DNA from 3 places in the Nocardiopsis protaetiae genome. Region 2 is predicted to be linked to each of the others. Evidence: predicted binding sites of a transcription regulator. Region 2 holds the regulator's gene; each other region holds the start of a gene.

What was found. Region 2 encodes LexA, which represses DNA repair genes until DNA is damaged. Its sites were predicted from a motif close to TCGAACANNTGTTCGA; they were not measured.
Region 1: the regulator LexA is predicted to act here: its motif matches at 3,818-3,833, upstream of recA (recombinase RecA).
Region 3: the regulator LexA is predicted to act here: its motif matches at 2,086-2,101, upstream of ACJOT3_RS11805 (DUF6504 family protein).

Annotation. Positions count from the first base shown of each region.
Region 1 covers NZ_JBJJBV010000133.1:1,225-7,944, forward strand. Annotated here, with positions in the region: gene ACJOT3_RS20080 (S9 family peptidase) at 1-1,368, shown strand, start outside; gene ACJOT3_RS20085 (glyoxalase superfamily protein) at 1,373-1,705, opposite strand; gene ACJOT3_RS20090 (regulatory protein RecX) at 2,003-2,566, opposite strand; gene recA (recombinase RecA) at 2,559-3,707, opposite strand; gene ACJOT3_RS20100 (DUF3046 domain-containing protein) at 3,877-4,071, opposite strand; gene ACJOT3_RS20105 (DEAD/DEAH box helicase) at 4,192-6,720, shown strand, end outside.
Region 2 covers NZ_JBJJBV010000124.1:367-7,086, forward strand. Annotated here, with positions in the region: partial or broken gene ACJOT3_RS19175 (hypothetical protein) at 1-32, shown strand, start outside; gene ACJOT3_RS19180 (alpha/beta hydrolase family protein) at 73-1,146, opposite strand; gene lexA (transcriptional repressor LexA) at 1,373-2,098, opposite strand; gene nrdR (transcriptional regulator NrdR) at 2,643-3,131, shown strand; gene ACJOT3_RS19195 (vitamin B12-dependent ribonucleotide reductase) at 3,224-6,720, shown strand, end outside.
Region 3 covers NZ_JBJJBV010000058.1:13,625-20,344, forward strand. Annotated here, with positions in the region: gene ACJOT3_RS11800 (serine/threonine-protein kinase) at 1-1,893, opposite strand, end outside; gene ACJOT3_RS11805 (DUF6504 family protein) at 2,155-2,442, shown strand; gene ACJOT3_RS11810 (GNAT family N-acetyltransferase) at 2,467-3,051, opposite strand; gene ACJOT3_RS11815 (peptidoglycan recognition protein family protein) at 3,169-4,254, opposite strand; gene cobT (nicotinate-nucleotide--dimethylbenzimidazole phosphoribosyltransferase) at 4,735-6,720, shown strand, end outside.

The DNA of each region.
Region 1 (6,720 bases), on a different contig from region 2:
TGGATCGACGACTCGTCCCTGTACGCGGCCTCGGACTGGCCCGGCTTCTGGAACCTGTACCGGGTGGGGCTGTTCGGCCCGGCGGTCGCCCAGTACCCGGCCGAGGAGGAGTTCCACACCCCGCCGGGGCGCCTGGGCGACCGGTCGTTCTGCCTGCTGGACTCGGGGAGGCTGGTGGTGCTGCACGGCGACGCCGACATGGTGCCGGCCGTGTACGACCCCGACACCCTGGACCTGGTGCCGGTCGACACCGACCTGACGACCTGGTCGATGCTGGACACCGACGGGCGCACCGTGGTGGGCGTGGCGGCCTCGCCGACCGTGCCGCAGTCGCTGGTGCGGCTGGACCCGGCGACCGGGCGGGTGGAGGTGCTGCGCGGATCGATGGAGTCGGTGCCCGACGCCGCCTACCTGCCGATCCCGCACAAGACCACGTTCCCGGGCCGCTACGGCGCCCCGGTGCACGCCAACGTCTACCCGCCGACCCACCCCGAGCACACGGCACGGGGCCCGGCCCCGTACGCGGTGTGGGTGCACGGCGGCCCGGTGTCGCACGCCACCACCGCGTTCGACCCGCTCAAGGCCTACTTCACCAGCCGGGGCATCGGCGTGGTGGACGTCAACTACGCCGGGTCCACCGGGTACGGGCGCTCCTACCGCAAGCGCCTGCACAAGGAGTGGGGCGTGGTGGACGTCGAGGACGTCACCGCGGTGGCCCGGGCCCTGGTGGAGCGGGGCGAGGCCGACCCGGAGCGGCTGGCGGTGCGCGGGCCGAGCGCGGGCGGGTACACGGCGCTGGTGGCGGTCACCGGGGACGTGTTCGCCTGCGGGGTGTCCTACTTCGGGGTGACCGACCTGCTGGGCCTGGTGCGCACCACCCACGACTTCGAGTCGCGGTTCTTGGACACGCTGGTGGGCCTGCTGCCGGGGTTCGTGGAGCGGTATCGGGAGCGGTCGCCGATCAACCGGACCGCGGAGATCGACGTGCCGGTGCTGCTGCTCCAGGGTCTGGAGGACCCGGTGGTGACGCCGGACCAGGCGTTCGCCATGGCGACGGCGCTGGGTGAGCGCAAGGTGCCGTACGCGCTGCTGGAGTTCGAGGGCGAGGCGCACGGGTTCACCGGGGAGAGGGCGCGCAGGGAGTCGCTGGAGGCCGAGCTGGGGCTGTACGCGCGGGTGTTCGGGTTCGCGGCGGACGTGCCGCCGCTGGAGCTGGCCGCCGAGCCGCCCGCCCCGCGCCCGGAGCCCGAGCCGGAGGCCGCGGACGAGGCCGAGCCGCTCCGGACCCCGCCGGGCGACGTGTCCGCCTCCGCGGTCCTGGACGGCACCGACGGGGCCCCGGAGCCCGAGTCCGCCCCCGGCCACTGAGCGGTCAGCCGGTCGGCTCGCCGACCCGCAGCCGGTTGCCGTCGGGGTCGCGCAGCGCCAGCTCGCGGCCCCACGGCGCCTCCTCGACCGGAACGCCGAACTCGGCGGCGACCGCGTCGATATCGTTCAGCCGCAGGTAGACCAGGGTGTCCGGCCGGGCGTCCTGGGTGTGCTCGGACAGGAACAGCCTCACCCGCCCCCGGTGCACCTCGACGAAGGCCGGCAGCCCCGGCTCGAACCGGTGCTCCCAGCCGAACTCGAAGCCCAGGCGGGCATACCACCGCGCCGCCGCGGCGGCGTCGGCCACCCGCAGAATCGGAATGACCTCCTCGGTCATGTGCTGTCCTCTCCTCACGCCACCCGCCGTGTCCGCCGCCCCGGCACACGTCCCTTCGGGGGCTCCCGGTCATGTCGTCGGCCCGCACCGATCCACCCATGCGCGCTGCGGCAGGCTGCGATCCGGTCCGTACCGGTCCTGTGCACGGCGCGGTGTACCCGGCCGTCCACGCGGGGCGATACGTCCACCCCGGCGGGCCGTGGTCCGAGCGGACCACCGCCGACACCTTCGGTCCGCGCCGTACCGGTCCCGTTCCCCGGCAGCCCACACGGGGCGATACGCCCACCCCGGCGGGGCCTACTCCGGGGGTTCCTCCAGGTCGGTGTCGATGCCCTCGGACTCCAGTTCCTCGCGGACGATGCGGTAGGACAGGCCGCCGCCGTAGCCCTTGCGGGCGAGCACGCCCAGGGCGCGGCGGACGCGGGTCTCGCGTTCGCGGCCGCGGCTGCCGGCGAGGCTGCGCCGGGCCAGGGCCCGGGCGGCGGCCGCCTCCTCCTCGTCGCCGAGTTCGGCGACCGCGTCGCGGACGGTCTCCTCGGCCACGCCGCGGGTGCGCAGCTCACGGGTGAGCGCGGCGCGGGACAGCCCCCGGCCGTGGTGGCGCGAGCTCACCCAGGCGCGGGAGAAGACGGCGTCGTCCACCAGCCCCGCGCGGGTGCACTCGTCCATGACCGTGGCCACGATCTCCTCCTCGTGGCCACGGCGCAGCAGACCCGCCTCCAGCTGCGCGGCGGTGCGCGGCTTGTGCGCGAGCATGCGCAGGGCCAGGGTGCGGGCCCTGTTCAGTGCCTTCTCCCCGCCGGCGGCCGGTGCGGCCTCGGAGCCGTCGTCACCGTCCGGCGGGGTGTCGGCCTCACGCATCCGTCGCGGGCGCCTTGGCGGTGGTGGTCTTGGCCGGTGCCTTCTTGGCCGGGGCCTTGGCCTCGGCCACCGGAGCCGCGGCGGCGGGGGCCTTGTCGGCGGCGGCCGCCTTGGGGTCCGCCTCGGGGCCCGAGGCGCTGTCGTCGCCGGTGGAGACGCCCAGCTTCTCCTTGATCTTCTTCTCGACCTCGTTGGCGATGTCGGAGTTGTCGCGCAGGAAGTTGCGCGCGTTCTCCTTGCCCTGGCCGAGCTGGGTGCCGTCGTAGGTGTACCAGGCGCCCGACTTGCGCACGATGCCGTGCTCCACGCCCAGGTCGATGAGGCTGCCCTCGCGGGAGACGCCCACCCCGTACAGGATGTCGAACTCGGCCTGCTTGAAGGGCGGCGCCACCTTGTTCTTGACGACCTTGACGCGGGTGCGGTTGCCGACCGCGTCGGTGCCGTCCTTGAGGGTCTCGATGCGGCGCACGTCCAGGCGCACCGACGAGTAGAACTTGAGCGCCCGGCCACCGCTGGTGGTCTCCGGGGAGCCGAACATCACGCCGACCTTCTCGCGCAGCTGGTTGATGAAGATCGCGGTGGTGCCGGTCTGGTTGAGCGCGCCGGCGATCTTGCGCAGCGCCTGCGACATGAGCCGGGCCTGCAGGCCGACGTGGCTGTCGCCCATCTCGCCCTCGATCTCGGCGCGGGGCACCAGGGCCGCCACGGAGTCGATGACGATGATGGAGACCGCGCCGGAGCGGATCAGCATGTCGACGATCTCCAGCGCCTGCTCGCCGGTGTCGGGCTGGGAGAGCAGCAGGTTGTCGGTGTCGACACCGATCTTCTTGGCGTACTCGGGGTCCAGCGCGTGCTCGGCGTCGACGAACGCGGCGATGCCGCCGAGCTTCTGCGCGTTGGCCACCGCGTGCAGCGCGACGGTGGTCTTACCGCTGGACTCGGGGCCGTAGATCTCGACGATGCGCCCGCGCGGGATGCCGCCGATGCCCAGGGCCACGTCGAGGGCGATCGCCCCGGTGGGGATGGCCTCGATGGGCGGACGGTCGTCGTCGCCCAGGCGCATGACGGAGCCCTTGCCGAACTGCCGCTCGATCTGCGCGAGGGCGGTTTCGAGAGCCTTCTCTCGGTCTCCAGATGCCACGGGATACCCCTGTTGGGTCGATGCCTTCTTCTTCATGATGTGCACGACGCTACGCGGTCGGTCCGACAATCGCGGTGTCCGGCGTCGGCCTGTGGACAACCCCAGCCTACCCGAACCCATGTTCGATTTCCGGTCGAACGCGAAAACGCGTCCCCCCTCTTGTGTGTGGTCAGCGCGCCGCCGTCGGGAGGTCGAACGCGTCGCAGACGGCCCGCCAGACCTCCTTGGCGGCGACCCCGTCGGCGAGCGCGCCCTCGACGGTGCGCGAGCCCAGCCCCTCGATCACGTAGTCCTTGGCCAGGCTCTGCGCGTACGCCTCGCCGAACTGCTCGTACATGTTGCGCCAGAAAACAGTCAGTCTCATCGGCCCCAGTATCGTCGATCCCCCGGTCCGGTGTCGGCCGTTGTCCACAGGCCGCCGGGGCCGTTGTCCGCGGGCCGCGGCCTCCCCGGAATCGTCGCCCCCGCAGGGCAGACTGGACCGATGACACCCTCCACTTTCGGCCCCGCCACCCGGGCCTGGTTCGAACACGCCTTCCCCGGCGGCCCGACCCCGGCGCAGGAGGGCGCGTGGGCGTCGGTCGCGGGCGGGCGCGACACCCTGGTGGTGGCCCCGACCGGCTCGGGCAAGACCCTGGCGGCGTTCCTGTGGTCGCTGGACCGGCTGCTCGCCTCCCCGGTCCCGGCGGACCCGGCGCGGCGCTGCCGGGTGCTGTACGTCTCACCGCTCAAGGCGCTGGCCGTGGACGTCGAACGCAACCTGCGCGCCCCGCTGGCGGGCATCTCGGCGGCCGCCGCGGAGCTGGGCGCCCCGGTGTCCCCGGTGACGGTGGGCGTGCGCACCGGCGACACCCCGGCGGACGAGCGGCGGCGGATGGCCACCCGGCCGCCGGACATCCTCATCACCACCCCCGAATCACTGTTCCTGGTGCTCACCTCCAGGGCCCGCGAGGGGCTGACCGGCGTGGAGACCGTGATCGTGGACGAGGTGCACGCCCTGGCGGGCACCAAGCGCGGCGCCCACCTGGCCCTGAGCCTGGAGCGGCTGGAGGAGCTGGTGGACCGGCGCACCCTGCGGATCGGGCTGTCGGCGACGGTGCGCCCCGCGGAGACCGTGGCGGAGTTCCTGGGCGGCGCCGACATCGTGGCCCCGCCGGACGCCCCGCACCTGGATCTGAGCGTGGCGGTGCCGGTGTTCGACATGGACGAGCCGGACCTGCCCGCGCCCCGGGCCCTGGAGGCCGCCGAAGCCGAGGAGGCGGCGGAGGAGACGGGTGCGGAGGTCGAGCCGTTCGAAGCGCCCGCGCCCCCGGCCCCCGTCTCGCTGAGCGCCACCCCCGCCACGGGTCCCCCCTCCGGCGGCGGCTCCCTGTGGCCGCACCTGGAGCAGCGGGTGCTGGACCTGGTGGAGGAGCACCGGTCCACCATCGTGTTCACCAACGGCCGGCGCACCGCCGAGCGGCTGTGCGCCCGCCTCAACGACCTGTACGCCGAACGCCTCGGCCTGGAGCCGCCGCCCGAGGAGGTCCCGGCGTTCGTCATCGCCCAGTCCGGGAGCAGCCGGGGCGCCGCGCCGCTGATCGCCCGCGCCCACCACGGCTCGATGTCCAAGTCCGAGCGGGCCGTGGTGGAGGACGACCTCAAGGCGGGGCGGCTGCGCTGCGTGGTGGCCACCTCCAGCCTGGAGCTGGGCGTGGACATGGGCGCGGTGGACCTGGTGGTGCAGGTGGCAGCGCCGCCGTCGGTGGCCTCCGGGCTCCAGCGGGTGGGCCGGGCGGGGCACCAGGTGGGCGGCACCTCGCGCGGGGTGTTCCTCCCGGCGTTCCGCGGCGACCTGCTCACCACGGCGGTGGCGGTGGAGCGGATGCGCGCGGGCGACATCGAGCCGCTGCGCATGCCCCGGTCGCCGCTGGACGTGCTGGCCCAGCAGATCGTGGCGATGGTCGCGATGGACGAGTGGCCGGTGGCGGAGCTGGCCGCGGTGCTGCGGCGGGCCGCGCCGTTCGCCGGGCTGGCGGACAGCGTACTGGAGTCGGTGCTGGACATGCTGTCGGGCCGCTACCCCTCCGACGAGTTCGCCGAGCTGCGGCCGCGCCTGGTGTGGGACCGCCAGGCCGACGTGCTGCGGGCCCGGCCGGACGCCCAGCGGCTGGCGGTGGTGGCCGGGGGCACCATCCCGGACCGGGGCATGTACACCGTGCACCTGGCCGGAACGCAGGAAGGGACGAGCCGGGCACCGACTCGGGTCGGCGAGCTGGACGAGGAGATGGTGTACGAGTCCCGGGTGGGCGACGTGTTCGTCCTGGGCTCCTCCTCCTGGCGGATCGAGGGGATCACCGCCGACCGGGTGCTGGTGTCCCCGGCCCCGGGCCGCCCGGGCCGGATGCCGTTCTGGAAGGCCGACGCCCAGGGCCGCCCGGTGGAGCTGGGCCGGGCCATCGGCGCGGCGGTGCGCCGCCTGGGCGAGGACCCCGGGCAGGCGGTGGCCGGGTTCGCGGGGCTGGACCCGTGGGCGGCCCGCAACCTGGCCGCCTACGTCGCCGACCAGCGGGAGGCGACCGGGCACGTGCCCGACGACCGCACGGTCGTCATCGAGCGGTTCCGCGACCAGGTGGGCGACCGCCGGGTGGTGGTCCACTCGCCGCTGGGCGACCGGGTGCACGCGCCGTGGGCGCTGGCGGTCGCGGCGCGGATCCGCGAGCGGTACGGGGTGGAGAGCCGGGTGCTGCACGGCGACGACGGGATTGTTCTGAACCTGCCCGACACCGTGGGCGGGCTGGACGAGCCCGGGGTGCTGGCCGAGCTGGTGGCGGTGGACCCCGAGACGGTGGAGGCGGTGGTCACCGACGAACTCACCGGGTCGGCGCTGTTCGCCTCCCGGTTCCGCGAGTGCGCGGCCCGCGCGCTGCTGCTGCCCCGCCAGCGCCCGGACCGGCGGATGCCGCTGTGGCAGCAGCGGCTGCGCGCCTCGCACCTGCTGTCGGTGGCGGGCCGCTACGGGTCGTTCCCGATC
Region 2 (6,720 bases):
TCCCCGAGGAGATCGTCGTCGAGGAGGACTGACCCGCGCCGGCGCCGGTGCTGGCGCCGGTGACGGCGCCGGTCACCAGGCGGTGTCGACGAACTCCGCCAGGGCCGGGGCGACCTGCGGGGCGAAGGGACGCTCGGCGTCCAGCACCGTCGCCCCCGGCTCGTCCTCGTAGACACGGAGGATGTGGTCGGCCTCGGGCACGTCCACCCGTACGGCCTCGGGCAGGCCGGTCATCAGCCGGTCCACGTCCTCGCGGGTGACCTGCGCGTCGGCCTCGCCCCACAGCACCAGCACCGGGGTGTCCGCGGGCAGGCCGGCGGCCAGCTCCACCGGGTCCAGCGCGTCCATCCGGGCCAGGAACGCGGCGTTCTGCGGCGAGTACAGGACGCCCACCATGTCGGTGAGGTCGTCGGGGACCTGTCGGCCGCCGCGCAGGGCGGCCCGTGCGGCGCGGGCGTCGGAGAGCAGGGTCACCGCCTGCGTCTCGGGGATCTGCCCCGTCGCCTCGGCCGCGCGCACCTGCTCGGTGAGCTGGCGGTCCAGCACGTCCAGGTAGCGCTCGCCCACCGGTGCGGCCAGCACCAGCGCGGGGGAGGCGTCCACCAGCGTGTGGGCGCGCAGCGCGTACAGGGACCCCTCGCTGTGCCCCACCACCGCGGTACGGGCCGGGTCCACCTCGCGCTGCCCGGCCATCGCCTCGTAGGCCGCGACCAGCTGGGCGTCGAACACGTCCGGGTCCACCGGCTCGTCCGGGTCGAGGTCGCCCAGGCCGGTCTCGCCGCTGCCGAACTTGTCGTAGCGCAGCGAGGCCACCCCGGCCTTGGCCAGGACGCGCGCCAGGTTGAGGTTGGTGTTCGCGTCCGGGCGCATGGCGCTGTTGCCGTCGCGGTCGGTGGGGCCGCTGCCCGAGACGATCAGCGCGCCCGGCACCGGGCCGGACGTGTCCTCGGGCAGGGTGAGGGTGGCGAACACCTCCACCCCGTCCACGGTGAAGCTCAGCTCCCGCTCGGGCCCGGCCACCCCGGGCGGGGGAGCGGACTCCTCCTCGGCCGGAGCGCAGGCGGAGGTCAGCAGCAGCGCCGCGGCCGCGGCGACCGCCGCGCGCCCGCGGACACGCGGGGAGAAGAGGAGAGCGAACACCCCCATAGCCTAGGCGGCCGGGGCGCCCGGGGTGTCCGCGGCGACGCCGAAGGCCCGGGGGCCGGAGACCGGTCGGCCCGGGTCCGAGTCCGGGGAATGCGGTGCGAGCGGGGAATGCGGCGCGAGCCCGGGGCAGAGGTGCGGGCCCGAGGCGGAACGGTGCGGCGCCGGTGGGGCCGTGGGCCGTACCGGGTGCACCCGTGTGTCCGCACGGGTGCGACCCGCCGTCGGCTCAGACGCGGCGCATCACGGCGACGACCTTGCCCAGGATGGTGGCCGCGTCGCCGTTGATCGGCTCGTAGGCGTCGTTGCGCGGCATCAGCCACACGTGCCCGTCCTCGGCGCGGCGCAGCACCTTGACCGTGGCCTCCTCGTCCAGCAGCGCCGCGACGATGTCGCCGTTCTCGGCGTCGGGCTGCTGGCGGACCACCACCATGTCGCCGTCGGTGATGGCGGCGTCGGTCATCGAGTCGCCGACCACGGTGAGCATGAACAGCGCGCCCTCGCCGACCAGCTGCCGCGGCAGCGCCAGCACGTCCTCCACCGACTCCTCGGCCAGGATGGGACCGCCCGCCGCGATCCGGCCCACCAGCGGCACCCGGGTGGCGTGCGCCGGGTCCAGCTCCTCGGCGGGGACCAGCGCGCGCACCCCGGGGCGGCCCGGCTGGCGCAGCTCCACGGCCCGCGGCCGGTTCTGGTCGCGGTACAGGTAGCCCTTGCGCTGGAGCACCTTGAGCTGGTGCGCGACGCTGGAGGGGCTGGACAGGCCGACCGACTCGCCGATCTCCCTTATCGACGGCGGGTAGCCGCGCTCGCGCAGGTACCGCTGAATGCAGTTCAGCACGCTCTGCTGGCGGGCGGTGAGCTTGGGCGGCTCCTCTGGCGCACCCGCGTCGCCCACGGGCGAGAGAACGGTGGTGGTTCCGGAATCCAGGGGTCCGGGATTCTCCTCCGGCACGGCCGGCCTCCTCGGCATCGGTTCGGTCAGGGCCTGTTCGCACGACTGGCCACCACCGGCTCTGCGACCGCTCCGGACCCTGAGTCCCGGTGATGGCGAAACCGGCGTGAAATCAAGGCCAACGTTAGTCGTTGCGCACGGTGATATCAAACAAGCGTTCGAGGCCTGTGGACAATTGCCGGAGGAGTTTTCCCACGGCGATTTTCCAGCCTCACTTACGTGTGTACACGTGTTCACGTCGCGTCGCCCCCGAAATGGCGGAAGATGTGCCGCCGGGTTCGAGAACGGGGGATGCGGGGCGGATCCGCACCGTGCAAGGGGCCGACCGAAAACCCGGAGCCGCGCCGTGGAAGGCGATTCGCGGCGATATCCTGGGCGGCGCGCGCGGGTGTGACACGCGGGGCGCGTGAAAGTTGCGGTTCGTCCGACCCTCCGACTAGGTTCGACCACAACATCTGGTGTCGGTGTTTGAAGCATCGACCTAGGAGTTGTGGTTAAGTAGACCCAGGGTTGTCAGTTCGGCGAGGGAAGCAGGTGAACCGCGATGCACTGCCCGTTCTGTCGCCATCCGGACACCCGGGTGATCGACAGCAGGTCCACCGACGACGGCGCGGCCATCCGCCGCCGCCGCTCCTGCCCGGCCTGCGAACGCCGGTTCACCACACAGGAGACCGTCCTGCTGATGGTCGCCAAGCGCTCCGGCGTCACCGAGCCCTTCAGTCGGACCAAGATCATCGCCGGCGTCCGCCGCGCCTGCCAGGGCCGCCCGGTCTCCGAGGACGCGCTGGCCAAGCTCGGCCAGCAGGTCGAAGAGGAGATCCGCGGCCGCGGCGTCGCGGAGGTCCCGGCCCACGAGATCGGTCTGGCCATCCTGGGACCCATGCGCGACCTCGACGAGGTCGCCTACCTGCACTTCGCCAGTGTCTACCGCGGTTTCGAGAGCCTCGCCGACTTCGAGGCCGAGATCGCCAGCCTGCGCAGCGACCGCGAGGCCGAGGCCCGGGCCAGGGAAGAGGCCGACACCAAGGCCTGACACGCCGCTCCCCGGGGGCGCCGAGGGAACGCCCCCGCGCAACGGCTCCGCGCGCGGGCCGCGCCCGCGCCCAACCTTCGGGGGACTCCGCCATGACGGAAACCACCAGCGGATCGACGGGACGCAAGGGCAAGGGGAGGCGCAAGGGGCTGAAGATCCCGCGGATCTTCACCACCGAGGGCGTCCACCCCTACGACACCCTGGAATGGGAGCGCCGGGACGTCGTCATGACGAACTGGCGCGACGGAACGGTGAACTTCGAACAGCGCGGGGTCGAGTTCCCCGTGACCTGGTCGATGAACGCCACACAGATCGTCACCGGGAAATACTTCCGGGGCGCCCTCGGCACCCCGCAGCGCGAGTGGAGCCTCAAACAGCTCATCGACCGGGTCGTCGGCGTCTACACCCGCACCGGCCGCGAACACGGCTATTTCGCCACCGAGGCCGACGCCGAGGTCTTCGACCACGAACTCAAGTACGCGCTCTCCCACCAGTTCTTCAGCTTCAACTCCCCCGTCTGGTTCAACGTCGGCACCCCGGCCTCCCAGCAGGTCTCGGCGTGTTTCATCCTGTCGGTCGACGACACGATGGAGTCGATCCTCGACTGGTACAAGGAGGAGGGGATCATCTTCAAGGGCGGCTCAGGGTCGGGGATCAACCTCTCCCGGATCCGCTCCAGCAAGGAACTGCTCTCCTCCGGCGGGAGCGCCTCGGGGCCGGTGTCGTTCATGCGCGGCGCCGACGCCTCCGCGGGCACCATCAAGTCCGGCGGGGCCACCCGGCGGGCCGCCAAGATGGTCGTGCTCGACGTCGACCACCCCGACATCGGCGAGTTCATCGACACCAAGGCGCATGAGGAGCACAAGATCCGGGCGCTGCGCGACGCCGGGTTCGACATGGACCTGGGCGGCGCCGACATGGCCAGCGTCCAGTACCAGAACGCCAACAACTCGGTGCGGGTCTCCGACGCGTTCATGCGCGCCGTCGAGAACGGCGAGCGCTTCGGCCTGGTCGCCCGCACCTCCGGCGAGGTCGTCGACGAGGTCGACGCCAAGGCCCTGTTCCGCCGCATGGCCGAGGCCGCCTGGGAGTGCGCCGACCCGGGCGTCCAGTACGACGGCACTATCCAGGACTGGCACACCACTCCCGAATCCGGACGTATCAGTGCAAGTAACCCGTGTTCCGAGTACCTCCACCTGGACGACTCGTCCTGCAACCTGGCGTCGATCAACCTGCTCGCGTTCCTGCGCGAGGACGGCACGTTCGACGTGGAGGGGTTCACCCGGCTGACGGAGCTGGTCATCACCGCGATGGACATCTCCGTGACGTTCGCCGACTTCCCGACCGAGAAGATCGCCGAGATCACCCGCGCCTACCGCCAGCTCGGCATCGGCTACGCCAACCTCGGCGCCCTGCTCATGGCCACCGGCCACGCCTACGACTCCGAGGGCGGGCGCGCCGTCGCCGCCGCGATCACCTCGCTGATGACCGGCGTCGCCTACCGGCGCAGCGCCGAGCTGGCCGGCGTGGTGGGCCCCTACGAGGGCTACCGGCGCAACGAGGCGTCCCACACCCGGGTCATGCGCAAGCACGCCGCCGCCAACGACGCCCTGCGCACCGTCGGCACCCTGGAGGAGCCGATCCACGCCGCCGCCACCCGCGCCTGGGCCGACTGCCTGGAGACCGGCGAACGCCACGGCTGGCGCAACGCCCAGGCGAGCCTCCTCGCTCCCACCGGATGCCTGACCGGGGACACCCTGGTCACCACAGACCGGGGGCTGACCCGGCTGACCGAGCTGGGCGACGTGTACGGCCCCCGCTGGCAGGACCTGTCCGCCACCGTCTCCACGGACGAGGGCCCGCGGCAGGCCACGAAGTTCTACGTCAACGGCGAGGCGCCCACAAGGCGCATCGTCACCGAGGGCGGCTACCGGCTCCAGGGGACGCACACCCACCGGATCAAGGTGGTGGACACGGACGGGGCCTGGAGGTGGAGGCGCTTCGCCGACATCTCCGAGGGCGACCTCGTCCCGCTGCAGATGGGCACCCTCGTCGGCGCCCCGCGGAATGTGACGCTGCCGGTCCTGGACCAGGCGTACTACACGGGCGACCGGGGGGTCACCGTCCCCGACACGGTCGATGAGGAGCTGACCGAGCTCGTCGGCTACTTCATGGGCGACGGCAGCCTGCACGCGGAGGGGATCCGGCTCTGCGTCGCCGACACCGACGAGGACGTCGTCGAGCGCCTGGCCGTCCTGGCCAAGGGCTGCTTCGGGCTGGCCCCCAAGGTGACGCGCAGGCAGGGATACCGGGAGGTCCTGTTCTCCTCGGTCCGGCTGGCCCGGTGGTGGAAGGCGGCCGGGTTCGCCAAGGGGTTGCCCGGACAGGACCACACCGGCAAGGGGTGGACGCCGCGGGTGCCCTCGGCGGTCCTGGAGGCCAACGACCCCGCCGTGTACGCGGCCTTCCTGCGCGGTCTCTTCGAGGCCGACGGCACGGTGCTCGAAGGGGTGCCGAGTCTGTCCACCGCGCACGACTCCTTCGCCGGGGAGGTACGCACCCTGCTGCTGGCCCTGGGCATGGCGACCACCACCCGGACGACCCGCAGCGGCCTGGGCGGGGACCTGCACGTCGTCCGACTGCGCAACCTCGACCACGCGCTGCGCTTCGACGAGATCGTCGGTTTCATGGGCGATCGCAAGAACCGGCTCGTGGTGGACCTGGAACCGGACCGCGCGCCCAAGCGGGACCGGATCGTCCTGCCGCGCACGATCTGGGAGGACCTGGTGCCGCTGGGACACCCGCTCCGCGGTGACGTCCTGCAGGCGCTGCGCAAGTACGCGGGCGTGCCCCGGCGCATCGCCTCGCTGATCCACGCCGAGACCCCGGACGCCCGTCTCGGCCACGCCCTCGGATACCTCTTCGAGCGGGTGGCGGCCAACGAGGACGGGGGAGTGCAGCCCACCTACGACCTCTCGGTCCCCGACAACGTCACCTACGTGGCCAACGGGCTCGTCAGCCACAACACCATCGGGTTCATGATGGATTGCGACACGACGGGGATCGAGCCGGACTTCTCGCTGGTGAAGTTCAAGAAGCTGGTCGGCGGCGGGTCCATGCAGATCGTCAACCGGTCGGTGTCGCGGGCCCTGGGCCACCTCGGATACCAGCAGGAGCAGATCGAGGCGATCGTCGAGTACATCGCCGAGCACGGGCACGTGGTCGACGCGCCCGGGCTGCGCGAGGAGCACTACGAGGTGTTCGACTGCGCCATGGGCCGCCGGTTCATCGAGCCGATGGGCCACGTGCGCATGATGGCCTCGGTGCAGCCGTTCCTGTCCGGGGCGATCTCCAAGACGGTGAACGTGCCGGAGGAGGCCGCCGTCGAGGACTTCGAGCACATCTACTTCCAGGGCTGGAAGCTGGGCCTGAAGGCGCTCGCCGTCTACCGGGACAACTGCAAGGTCGGCCAGCCGCTGTCCACTGCCAGGACCGAGCCGCAGGAGGCGCAGGCGCCGCCGCGGCCGGTGCGGCGGCGGCTGCCCAAGAAGCGCCCCAGCGAGACCACGTCGTTCTCGGTGGGCGGCGC
Region 3 (6,720 bases), on a different contig from region 2:
GCAGGTCAGGGTGACGGTGTTGAGCGGGACCGCCTCGGCGTCGAAGTCGTAGGGGTCGGTCGGGTCGTAGCCCTCGGGCCGGGTCCCGGCGTCGACCACGGGGTAGGGCTCGAAGGAGCCCACCGTGCCGGTGTCGGCGAGGACCTGGTCCCCCTCCCGGTCGCTCAGCCGCCGCAGTTCGGCGCCCCCGTCGAAGCGCAGCAGCGCCTCGTACTGGCTCCGGTTCCGGTCGTCGTCGAAGTTGTGCCAGCAGCGCACGCCGAACAGTCCCGTCTCCGGGCCCTGGACGGCGTAGGCCGTGGCGCTCACGACGAGGGCGGCGGGCAGCGGGTCCTCCTCCGAGACGGAGGACAGCGGGACCAGCTCCCCGCGGGAGTCGGACATGTCGCTCGGCTCCAGTGAGAGCAGGTAGCCGCGCTGCTCGGCCCAGTACCCGTCGCTCTCCCCCTCCTCCTGGATCACGGAGTTCCACGGGGGGTTGGTGCTGAAGTCGACCCTGTACAGGGTGCTGCTCGGCGGGATCTCCTCGCCGCGGTCGATCAGGGCCACCGCGCCGATCCCGGCGACCAGCACGAGCGCGCCCGCGCCCGCCCCGAGGCCGAGCAGCCGGCGGCGGCCGCCCCTGGGGGCCTCACCCGACCCGTTCGCGTCGCCGCCCCCGTGCGGCGGCACCGGGGTGCCGGGGCCGCCCGGGCCCGCGTGCGAACCGTACGCGGGCTGCCCGTGCGGCGGGGACGGGTACCCGGCGGGTATCTGGTGGGTGGGCGCCACCTGGCCGCCGGGCCCGTAGTGGGCCTGGCCGTACAGCGTCGGCGGGACCTGCCCGCCGCTGGGGCCCTGGTAGGCGGGGGATTGGGCCTGCCGGTAGGGCGCCGCCGGGCCGGACCCCTGCATCTGCCCCTGCCGGACCTGCCCCTGCGGGAAGGGCGCGGTGGCCCCCTCGGGCGGGGTCCGCCCGTGCGGCGGGGTGCCCGGGACGGGCGGCGCGCCCGGGACCGGGAGGCCGGTCGGCACCTCCCAGGAGTCGCTGATGCTGCGCCGCACCTCGGCCTCGGCCGGGGCCTCCTGCCCGGTCAGCCGGGCCAGGATCTGCTGCGAGGTGGGCCGCCGGGCCGGGTCCTTGTCCAGGGCCGCGGCCACCAGGTCGTACAGGCTCGGGTCCAGCCCCTCCAGCCGGGGCGGCGCCGAGGTGATGTTGTGCAGCACCGCGGGCACGGTGGGGGCGTCGAACGGCGCCTCGCCGATACCGGCGAAGGCCACCAGGCAGCCCCAGGCGAAGATGTCGGCCGCGGCCGTGGGCCGCTCGCCCATCAGCAGTTCGGGGGCCATGTACGAAGGGGTGCCCAGCAGCTGGCTGGACCGGGTGACCCCGCCGCCGGAGTCCTCCAGGGCGCGGGCGATCCCGAAGTCGATCACCTTGGGGCCCACCGGGGACAGCAGCACGTTGGCGGGCTTGAGGTCGCGGTGGATCACCCCCGACCCGTGGATGGCGGTGAGCGCGGCGGCCACGCCCATGGCCAGGCCGTCCAGGGTGCCCCCGGACATCGGGCCGCCCCGGCGGACCGCCTCGTCCAGGTTCGGCCCCGGGACGTACTCGGAGACGATGAACAGCGTGTCGCCCTCCAACCGGGCGTCGATGACCCCGGCGGTGGAGAACCGGGCGACCCGGCGGGCCGACTCCACCTCGCGGGCGAACCGCAGCCGGAACGACTCGTCGTCGGCCAGGTCGGGGTGGATGAGCTTGATGGCGACGGGCCGCCCGGAGGCGTCCTCCGCCAGGTAGACGGTGCCCATGCCGCCCCGGCCCAGACGTGCGGTGATCCGGTGGCCACCGAGTTCCCGGGGGTCGCCCGCGCGCAGGGGTTTGCCGCTCTGGTGGCCGTTCGACGTCACGGTGGAGGGTCCTCGCCTGGATCGGGGATGGGGTGGTGCAAGCGTACCGAGGGCGACACGCCGTGCGGTTCCGGGCAGGGGCTCCCCGGGGCCGGCGGGCGGCGGGCCGACAGGGGGTGTCGCGCGCCGGTCACCTGAGGTGATGCCGACCTTCGCGAAACAGTTCCACGGGTCGGCCGATTTCGCTACTGTGGGAACACTTGTTCGAACATCTGTCCGTATCTTCCCCACGGGCGGGCACATGCGGGGCCGGAGGGGTCGATGCCGAGGGGAAGTGTCGTGGGAAGGTACTACGGGACAGAGGTGACGGTCGTGGTGGACGCGGGCCGGCCGGCCCGGTTCACCTGGAACGGCAGGGTCTACGGCGTGCGCCGGATCATGGACCACTGGGTGACGCCGCAGGACGGGTGGCGGCCCTCGCGCGGCCCCCTGACACCGCGCAGCGAGCACTGGCGGCTGGAGGCCGGCGCCGCCGGTTCCGAGGGGGTGTACGAACTGCGCCACGACACCGCCACCGGGACCTGGTCGCTGTCCCGGGTGTGGGGGTGAGGCGGGCGGCGCGCCGCGATCCGGCTAGCCGTGGAGGTCGGCGGGGATCAGCCCGTACACGGCCAGGTCGGCGCGGCGGCCCCCGTGCAGCGGCATGGCGCTGCGCTCCACGCCCTCCAGGGTGAAACCGGACTTCACGGCCACCCGGCGCGAGGCCGTGTTCTCGGTGGCCGCCTTGATCTCCAGCCGCTGGAACCCCTGGTCCAGGGCCCAGCGCGACACCGCGACCACCGCCTCGGTGACGTGGCCCCGGCCGCGTTCGGCGGGGGCCGCCCAGTAGCCGATCTCGCTGTTCATCGCCTGCCACATCACGCGGACCAGCCCCACCGCGCCGACCAGCCGGCCGCCGTCCCTGAGGGTGACCGCCCACTGCTGGCCCTCGCCGCCGGTGCGCATCCCCGGGGCGATCTCCCGGCACCACTGCTCGGCGTCGGCGCGCGTGTAGGGGACGTCGGGGCGGGGGAGGGGGAGCCAGGCCTGCAGGCCCGGATCGCTACAGGCGGCGTACACGTCGTCGATGTCGTCCTCGATGAAGGCGCGCAGGCGCAGCCGCTCGGTCTCCAGGACGACGGAGGGCAGGACGGGGTGCGGCGGTCGCAGGGCGGTCATCGGGGAACTCTCCCGGGTTCACAGGACTCGGTTCCACAAGCGTAGGGCGTGCTCCGCGGCCGGCGCCGGGAGCACCGGCCGCGGGGTTCGGATCGCGGGGGTTCGGGCCGCGAGGGCTCAGACCAGGCCGCGGGCGACGCGGTCGCGGACGGCGGTGTCGAACACCTCGGCGAAGGCGTTGCCGGGGCACTCGGTGGACAGCCAGTCGCGGTGCCGGCCCAGCGCAGGGCCGGGGGTGACGTCACCGGTGGCGGGGTTGGTGTAGTCGATCCCGGCGCGCGGGTCCACCCCGGTCACCGCGCACAGCAGGCTCAGCACGTGCACCAGGGAGTCCTGGGCGGCCCGGGTGGGCAGGGCGTCGGTGAAGTCCCCGAGCAGGCACACGCCGATATTGCCGTGGTTGACCCCGAAGGCGTGCCCGGCGGTGACGGAGCGTGCCCGGCCGGGCAGCGGGAGGCCGGAGAAGACGGGGACGCCGTCCTCACCGGAGTGGCGGCCCTCGTACACCCCGCCCTCGGGGTCGATGAGCAGGTGGTAGCCGATGTCGCCCCAGGCCTGTTGCACCGCGTGCAGGTAGTACACGGCGCGCACGTCGGCGGCGTGGTCGCCGGTGGTCGCCATGGCGGTGTGGTGCACGGTGATCGCCTGCACCGGGTGGAACACCGCGGGCCACAGGTCGTCGCCCTCGTCGTCGAACCGCCAGGACTCGTCGGCGCCCCATCCGGCTCGGGTGCGCAGGCGCAGGAGGGGCAGGTCCGCGGAGCGGGTCTCCCGCGCGGACAGGGAGGTGCGTTCGGGGCCGCCGACGCGCAGGCCCTCGCCGTCGAACAGGTTCACGGCGGCGGTGTCCCCGGCGATGTCGGCCTCGTAGCCGGTGGCGCCCTCGGGGGCGCGGACCAGGGCGGAGCCCACGGGTGCGTCGTCCTCGCGGCCCTCGGCGTGCAGGTGGAGGGGCTCCCAGTCGCCGGTGCCGGAGGGGGTCCGGAACCGGATGGCGCCGTGGGCGCCGGGGCGGCCGGTCACCGTGACCACGTCGAACGGCCGCTCGGTGAGAACGGGGGAGCCGGCGGGGGCGGTCTCCGCCAGGACGCGGGGAACGGTGCCGTCCCCCACGGCCAGGGCGGTGCGGGGCGCCGCAACGCCGCCCAGCGCGGCCAGTCCGGCCGCGGCGGTGGCACCGGTGAGGAACGTGCGTCGTCGCATGCGGGTCGTCTCCTTCGGATGCGCGATGGGGGTTCCCGGGGGCAGGGGCCCAGCCACTCTCGCACAGGTCCGACCACGGTGGGTAACCATCCGTGCGTGAAAAGGGGCGGGAGCGCTGGCCGGTTCCGGACGCGCCGTTCCGCAACACCGGACACCGGGCGATGAAAGCCGCATGCCGGGTGTGCCGCCGTCGGTGTCCACCGGTGCCCGCCGCCGCCCCGCGGCACTTTCCGCAGTCCGCCGAAATCCGCTTCCACCTGGGATGACACGGGAGGTAACGGACGCCGCCCGCGCGCCCTCCGGGTGGCTCTGGCACAGTTGACGGTGATGTGCGGGGCTTGGGCAAGGGGGTCGAGAGGCGATCCGCCCAAGGCCCGGGGACACGTACGAGCGGTGTACCGCCGCAGGCTACTCTTGCCGGTCGAACACCGGAACGAGCAGTGGGAACGGGCAGTCGACACATCTTCACGGGGGGCGATCATGACCGAGGACGACCGCGAGGAATCCCGCCACGGCGGCTCCGGCGGCGAGGACTCGCACGGCCGGACCACCGGGGCGCCCGGACTCGGACCGCTCGGCGGCCTGCTCGACGGCCTGCCCGAGAGCGGCCGCGGCACCCGGCCCCGGCGACCGGCGGGGGCCAACCCGTTCCGGCGGCCCGACCCCGCCCCCGGTATCCGCCCCGCCCCGTCCCCGGCGGCACAGCCCTCGGTGGCACAGCCCCCTGTGGTCCAGCCTCCGGCGGCGCAGCCCCCGGCACCGCCCGCACCCCCGGCCGCTCCGCCGGCCCCGGCCCCCGCCGCGCCGCGGCCCGAGCCGGCCGACCGGGCCGAGCCCCCCGCTCCCGAGCCCGACCCGCCCGCCGAGCCCGCGCCGGCGCCGCCGGCCCGGCCCAACGTGATCCCCTTCCGGAACGCGCCCGACCCCGCCCCCCGGGCCGGGGACCGGCCCGCGGACACCACCACGCCGGAACACGCCCACCACCCGGCGGCCACCGCCGACGGGACACCCGCGGACACCACCCCCGCGACCACCGAAGCAGAACAGAGCATGCACGCACACGAAGCGGCCCTCCCCCACCCCGAGCCGCACCCGGCACAGCCGCCCCGACCCGCGGCGGTCCGACCCGCCCCGGAACCGGCCCCCGCCGAGCCGGCCCGCACGGGGCCCGCCCCCGCGGAGTCGGCCACCCCGTCGGAACGGCCCGACCACGCCTACGACGACGCCGCGCGCGACGCCGTCTACCGGGCCATCCACGACCGGCGCGACGTGCGCACCGGGTTCCTCCCCGACCCCGTCGACCACGAGGTGCTCACCCGCGTCCTGGAGGCCGCCCACCGGGCGCCCAGCATCGGCCACTCCCAGCCCTGGGACTTCCTGGTCATCGAGGACCCCGACCTGCGCGGCCGCGTCCTGGACCTGGCCCGGCGCGAACGCGACGAGTACGCCCATGCCCTGCCCAGCACCCGCGCCCGCGCCTTCTCCGGGCTCAAGGTCGAGGCCGTGGCCGAGGCCCCGCTCAACATCGCGGTCACCGTCGACCCCACCCGCGGACTGCGGCACACCCCCGGCCGCCACGCCCGGCCCATGAGCTCCTCCTACGCCGCCGCCCTGGCCGTGGAGAACCTGTGGCTGGCCGCCCGCGCCGAGGGCCTGGGCGTGGGCTGGGTCGGCTTCGCCGACGAACGCGACGTCGCCGCCGCCCTCGACCTGCCCTCCCACCTCGAAGTCGTCGCCTACCTGTGCCTGGGCCACGTCGAGGAGTTCCCCACCGAACCCGAGCTCAGCCTCTCCGGCTGGGTGAAGGGACGCCCCCTGTCCTGGGCGGTGCACCACGACCGCTACGGTCGACGCGGTCTGCCCGGCCAGGAGCCCACGACCCTGCTGGAGGAGACCATCGCCGCCATCGGAGCCCTGAACACCCGCGCGGTGGAGGAGGCCCGGGACCGGCAGGACCGGATGACCAAGCCGCCGGGCTCCCTCGGGATCCTGGAAGAGGTGTCCGTCCGCCTCGCCGGGCTCGCCGGGGAATGCCCCCCGCCCATCCCCGAGCCCGCGGCCGTCGCCGTGTTCGCCGGGGACCACGGCGTCCACGCCCAGGGGGTGACCGCCTGGCCGCAGGAGGTCACCGAGCAGATGGTGCACAACTTCCTCAACGGCGGGGCCGTCGTCAACGCGTTCGCCGCCCAGGTCGGCGCCGAGGTCACCGTGATCGACGTCGGCGTGGTCGGCGACCTGCCGCACGCCGCCGGGCTGCTGTCGCGCAAGGTCGCCCGGGGCACCGCCGACATCACCCAGGGGCCCGCCATGACCCGCGACCAGGCCATGCAGGCCCTGGAGAGCGGCATCGAGGTGGCCCGCGACCTGGTCACCGCGGGCAACCGCTGCCTGATCACCGGCGACATGGGCATCGCCAACACCACCCCCTCGGCCGCCCTCATCTGCGCCTTCACCGGCGCCGCCGCC